Regions from separate parts of the Streptococcus urinalis 2285-97 genome, predicted to be linked through region 1. Evidence: predicted binding sites of a transcription regulator. Region 1 holds the regulator's gene; the other holds the start of a gene.
What was found. The regulator NrdR, encoded in region 1, represses ribonucleotide reductase genes. The targets are predictions, from matches to a motif close to ACACNATATATNGTGT.
Positions count from the first base shown of each region.

Region 2: a site for NrdR is predicted at 1,698-1,713, ahead of nrdH (glutaredoxin-like protein NrdH). Genes of this name have one in related genera too.

Region 1 is NZ_AEUZ02000001.1:279,474-282,907, forward strand. Features, by position in the region: gene STRUR_RS01370 (HAMP domain-containing sensor histidine kinase) at 1-805, shown strand, start outside; gene nrdR (transcriptional regulator NrdR) at 927-1,418, shown strand; gene STRUR_RS01380 (DnaD domain protein) at 1,405-2,574, shown strand; gene dnaI (primosomal protein DnaI) at 2,575-3,434, shown strand, end outside.
Region 2 is NZ_AEUZ02000001.1:643,181-646,614, reverse strand. Features, by position in the region: gene ptsP (phosphoenolpyruvate--protein phosphotransferase) at 1-1,173, opposite strand, end outside; gene STRUR_RS03240 (phosphocarrier protein HPr) at 1,178-1,441, opposite strand; gene nrdH (glutaredoxin-like protein NrdH) at 1,784-2,008, shown strand; gene nrdE (class 1b ribonucleoside-diphosphate reductase subunit alpha) at 2,076-3,434, shown strand, end outside.

The DNA.
Region 1 (3,434 bases):
TGGAGATGAAATAGAAGATTTATCTACTATTTTTGATAAAATGTTAGAAAGAATTGAGGATTTTACAAAATTACAATCTTGCTTTGTTAGTGACGTTAGTCATGAACTGCGAACACCTGTTGCTGTCATTAAAGGGCATATTGGTTTATTACAACGTTGGGGCAAAAACGAGCCTGAAATATTAGATGAAAGTTTAGCAGCAACTGCTCATGAAGCCAATCGCATGTCAATTATGATTAATGATATGTTAGACATGATTCGCGTACAAGGAAGTTTCGAAGCACATCAAAATGATGTCTCTGAACTCCACGAATCTATTGAAACGGTTATTGGGAATTTTGAAGTTATTAGAGAAGACTTTACCTTTACTTTTAACAATAAAGTTCCAGAAAGTCTTTTTGCTAAAATATATAAAAATCATTTTGAACAAGCCATCCTCATTCTGATTGATAATGCAGTAAAATATTCAAATGAAGACAAACGCATTACGGTTGAGTTATCAAGATGGGATCAGAATTTTGCAAAAGTTAGTGTGATTGATCATGGAGAAGGCATTTCTCAAGAAGATATCAATCATATCTTTGAACGTTTTTACTGTACTGATAAATCAAGAAGCCGAGAAAGCACACAAGCGGGTCTAGGCATTGGTCTTTCACTTTTAAAACAAATTGTGACAGCATATCATATTGATTTAAAGGTATTCAGTGAAGTTGGAAGTGGATCAGAATTTAGACTGCTCATCCCCCTCGATAAAGAAGATGACAAGCTCATATCTGATTTTGATGATGACACCTCAAAAAGTTAGGTTTTCCTAGCTTCTTATTTTTTATTTAAACTTGTCTATGATGATTTTAGTAACTTTTGTTATTGTCAGAAATGTGATAAAATAAGATACTAATAAGATTTGATAGAATTGGGGTGTCTGTATGCGTTGTCCAAAATGTAATTATAATAAGTCGAGTGTTGTTGATAGTCGTCAAGCAGAAGATGGTAATACAATCAGACGCCGCCGTGAATGTGAAAAATGCCACGCACGATTTACAACATTTGAAAGAATAGAAGATTTACCACTTTTAGTTGTCAAAAAAGATGGAACGAGAGAGCAATTTTCAAGAGATAAGATTTTAAATGGTGTTATTCAGAGTGCGCAAAAACGTCCTGTTTCAAGTGATGATATTGAAAAATTGATTTCACGTATTGAACAAAAAGTACGTAGTGAATATGAAAACGAAGTTTCTAGTGTTACCATTGGCAACATGGTAATGGATGAGTTAGCAGACTTAGATGAAATTACCTATGTTCGATTTGCTAGTGTTTATAAAAGTTTTAAAGACGTCGATGAGATTGAGGAATTACTCCAACAAATCACTAGTCGTGTTCACAGTAAGAAGAGAAGAGTAACAGATGAAACCAATTGATGAATTTTCTTACCTGCAACACAATCGCGTTCCCTATGATAGTCGAAGCTTTATGCAACTCTATTTTCCCATATTAGGAAATGATGCTAGTTCTGTATACCAATACTTCGTTACCTTTTTCGATGACGGAACACGAAAACATAAATTTAGTGAAGTTTTAAACCATCTCCAGTTTGGAATGAGACGTTTTGAAGAAGCGCTAGTCTTATTGACTGCATTGGATTTAATGGTTTTATATCAGACGCAGGATTCTTATCTTATCAAGTTGAATCCAACATTAGGCAATGAAATTTTCTTAAATAATGCTGTGTATAGACGTCTACTTGAGCAAAAAATCGGAGAAATTGCCTTAAAAGAATTGGATATCAAGATTCCAGCTAATGCGCGAGATATCTCAAAACGTTTTTCAGATGTATTTGGAGATTTAAAACTGTCACAAACACCTAAGATAGAATCAAAAATTCAATTTGATCTTGATAGCTTCAAACGCTTAATGGTGAGAGATGGTCTGAGTTTTGAAGATGAAACTAATGACGTTGTGTCTTTGTATAATATTTCTGAAAAATTTGGACTAACTTGGTTTGATATCTATCAAATAGCAAAAGAAACAGCTATTAATTATAAAATTGCTGTTAACAGGCTATCAACAAAATTATTAGTTGGAAAAGAAACAAGTGATTCATCAGAATTCACCTCTGCCGAACGCATCGTCATTTCAGAAGCTAAACAGTCTACTAGTTTTGATTTTCTTGAAAAAATTAAATTAGCAAGAAAAGCAAAAGTAACAAAAACTGAAAAAGACCTTTTGGTTGAACTTGCAAAGATGAATTTCTTAGATGAAGTTATCAATGTGATGGTTTTATATACTATTAATAAAACACATTCTGCAAATCTTCAAAAGACTTATCTGATGAAAATGGCTAATGATTTTTCCTATCAAAATGTAACAACAGCAGAGGAAGCTGTCTTGAAATTAAGAGCTTTTTCAGAAAGAAAACAAACGTCAAAACAATCAAGTAAGAAGACAACAAGTGTCCCTACGTGGAGCAATGCTAATTATGAAAATCAGACTAGTTCTGATACCAAAAATAGATTAGAAGAAAAACGACGTCGTTCATTAGAACGTCTACAAGGACTTAAGAAAGGTGGTGATTAGATGAAAAAAATTGGAGAAACGATTTCGCGAATGTCACATAATCAAGGAAAACGCCAAGATATTATCGAGGCCATTTTAGCTGATAAAGAAGTCTCTGATTTCATTACGTCTCATCATCTAACAACTGAAGAAATTGAGCTTAGTTTGTCAAAGTTTAATCAATTTTTGAGTGAACGTCAAAAGTGGAAAGAAGGATCTTCTTCTTACATTGCCAAAGGCTACCAACCTATCTTGGCCATGAATGAAGGCTATGCAGATGTGACTTACCTTGAGACAAAAGCTTTGAAAGAAGCACAAGCTAAAAAAGCGATTGAAAATCGGATCAATCTTGTTAGTCTTCCCAAATCTTATAAATCAATTTCGTTTGAAGATATCGACTTAAATGATGAAAGAAGAGAAGCTGTTTTTGATAGACTAATCGATTTTGTAGTAGATTATCCAAAGACCACAAAAGGTCTTTACATTTACGGCGATATGGGCATTGGCAAATCATTTTTGATGGCTGCTATGGCACATGAATTATCAGAGAAAAAAGGTATTTCAACGACTCTATTACATTTTCCAAGTTTTGTGATAGATGTTAAAAATGCTATTTCAAGTGGGTCTGTTAAAGAAGAAATTGATAATATCAAAGATGTTCCAGTTCTTATATTAGATGATATCGGAGCTGAACAGGCAACATCATGGGTTAGAGATGAAGTCTTACAAGTCATTCTCCAACACCGAATGTTAGAAGAATTACCAACATTCTTTACGTCAAATTATAATTTTACCGATTTAGAAAAGAAATGGGCAACCATTAAAGGAAATGATGAAACATGGCAATCAAGACGTGTCATGGAGAGAGTCCGCTATCTAGC
Region 2 (3,434 bases), 360 kb from region 1:
ACGAAGTTGACCATGAACTGAAGCACGTAATAATGCACGAATTTGAGTACGGAACATTTGATTACCTGTTTCAGAAATTGAAATACGTAAAGCACGGAATCCTAAGAATGGATTCATTTCTTTAGGTAAGTCAAAATAAGGTAATTCCTTATCTCCACCAATATCCATTGTACGAACAACTACTGGTTTACCATTCATTCCTTCAAGAACAGCTTTATAAGCTTGGTATTGCTCATCTTCAGTTGGAAAATCTTGAGAATCCATGTAAAGGAACTCAGTACGGTAGAGTCCAACAGCTTCTGCACCATTGTCGTTTACACCTTCAACGTCTTTAGGCGTACCAATGTTGGCAGCCAATTCAAAGTGTTTGCCATCAGCTGTAACTGTTTTTGAATCTTTAAGAAGAGCCCATTCCGCTTTTTGTTTTGCATAAGCTTGACCAGCTTCTTGGTATGCTGCAATTTGTTCATTAGATGGGTTGATAATTACTTCACCTGTAATACCATTAACAGCGATTAAATCACCATCTTTGACACGACTGGTAACATCATTTGTTCCCAAAACAGCTGCAATTTCTAAAGTACGCGCCATAATAGCTGAATGACTTGTACGTCCTCCGATATTTGTCACAAAAGCTTTAACAAATTGTTTATTCAATTGTGCGGTATCTGAAGGCGTTAAATCATGTGCAATTACGATTGATTCTTCGTCAATTGTTGCAGGATTCGGAAGCTTAACACCTAATAAATGTGCTAATACACGCTTAGCAACATCTTTGATATCTGCAGCACGTTCTTGCATGTATGGATTATCTTCCATACCTTCAAAGATAGTGATAAACATGTCAGTAACTTCTTTTAGTCCAGCTTCTGCATTGATTTGTTTTGCTCTGATTGTTTCTTTAATTTGGCTGATCATTTCAGGATCAGAGAGAACCATTAAATGAGCATCAAATACTGCCGCTGCTTCTTTGCCTAAGCTTTCTACTGCTTTAGCACGGATAACAGAAAGCTCGTCTTGTGAAGCTTGTAATGCAACATCAAGGCGAGCTTCTTCTGCATTTGTATCTTCGACTGTTACAGTCTCAAATGACAAATCCGGTTGAACGAGTAGATATGCTTTAGCAACAGCAACACCATCAGAAGCTGCAATTCCTTTAAGCATTTCTGTCATAATATTATGCCAATCCTTCTTTAGTCATTGTTTCTTCGATAGCTGCAATAGCATCGTCAGCATCAGCACCTTCAGCTGAAATTGTAACATCAGCACCTTGACCAACACCAAGACTCATAACACCCATGATTGATTTAAGGTTAACTGCTTTACCTTTGTAATCAAGAGTAATATCTGAAGCAAATTTGCTAGCTGTTTGAACAAGTAATGTAGCTGGACGAGCGTGGATACCAGTTTCTGCTACAATGTGAAAATCTTTTGAAGCCATATTAGGATTCTCCTTTTAAAATGTGTATTATTAGGAAACCGACATGGTAACCCTTACAAGAACAAATTATAGCATATTGCTTATCTATTTTCAAGATTAAATCTTTTTCGTGAAAAAAACTTCTGTATATTTCGTCTTTATTTTCATTTTTATTTTCTCAAAAAGAAAAGATTTAAAACTTCAAATTACTCATTGACTGATTTTTCTAAGAAAATCAAGCTTCAACACAATATTTAGGGTTTGTGAAAATCTTTTCACACAAGATATAGTATTTTCATCTTGATTTTTAATTTAAATTCCGTTATTCTATTATCATGTTTAAATAACAAAGGAGATAAAAAAATGGCAAATATTGTTGTATTTTCAAAGAATAACTGTATGCAATGTAAAATGACAAAGAAATTTTTAGAACAAAATGGTGCTGAATTTGAAGAAATCAATATTGATCAACACCCAGAAAAAATTGACTATGTAAAAAGTTTAGGATTTAGTTCTGCACCAGTTATTGAAGCTGGTGATATCGTATTTTCTGGCTTTAAACCAGCTAAACTAAAAGAAATCATCTAATATAAAACGACTATATCCCTTTCTAACAAGCATGTGGGGATGCTAATAAATAAAGGAAGAAGAAAACATGAGTCTTAAAAATCTAGGTGAAGTTTCTTATTTTCGCCTTAATAATGAAATAAATCGTCCAGTTAATGGGCAAATTCCTCTACATAAAGACAAAGAAGCATTAGCTGCTTTCTTCAAAGAAAATGTAGAGCCAAATACAAAAGTATTTTCATCTATTACTGAAAAAGTTAATTTTTTAGTTGAAAATGACTATATTGAATCTGAATTTATAAAAAAATACACACCAGAATTTATTGAAAGTCTTGCACAACTACTAAAGGGTGAAGATTTTACATTTAATTCTTTCATGGCAGCATATAAATTTTATCAACAATATGCTCTCAAAACTAATGATGGGGATTACTATTTAGAAAGTATTGAAGATAGAGTGATGTTCAATGCACTCTACTTTGCAGACGGTAACGAAAGTTTAGCTGAAGATCTAGCAATGGAAATGATTCACCAACGTTATCAACCTGCAACTCCTTCATTTTTAAATGCTGGTCGTAGCCGTCGTGGTGAATTGGTATCTTGCTTTTTAATTCAAGTTACTGATGATATGAACTCTATTGGTCGTTCAATCAATTCAGCTCTCCAATTGTCTCGTATCGGCGGAGGTGTTGGAATCACACTTTCAAATTTACGTGAAGCTGGCGCTCCTATCAAGGGATTTGCTGGTGCTGCATCTGGTGTTGTTCCTGTAATGAAATTATTTGAAGATAGTTTTTCATATTCTAATCAGCTTGGACAACGTCAAGGTGCTGGGGTTGTATATCTAAATGTCTTCCATCCTGATATTATTGCTTTTCTTTCTACTAAAAAAGAAAATGCCGATGAAAAAGTACGTGTTAAAACACTTTCACTTGGTATTACTGTACCGGATAAATTTTACGAATTAGCACGTAATAACGAAGACATGTATCTCTTTAGTCCATATAATGTGGAAAAAGAATATGGTGTCCCATTCAACTATATTGACATTACTGAAAAATATGACGAATTAGTTGCAAATCCAAAAATTACAAAAACAAAAATTAAAGCTCGTGATTTAGAAACTGAAATTTCAAAATTACAACAAGAATCAGGTTATCCTTATATCATCAATATTGATACGGCAAACCGTGCTAATCCAGTTGATGGTAAAATTATCATGAGTAACCTTTGTTCTGAAATCCTTCAAGTTCAAAAACCAAGTTTAATTAATGATGCTCAAGAATACCTTGAAATGGGTACTGATATCTCATGTAACCTTGGCTCAACAAATGTTCTTAATATGATGACTTCTCCAGATTTTGGAAAATCAATTAAAACCATGACACGCGCTTTAACATTTGTAACAGACTCATCACAAATTGAAGCCGTTCCAACCATTAAAAAT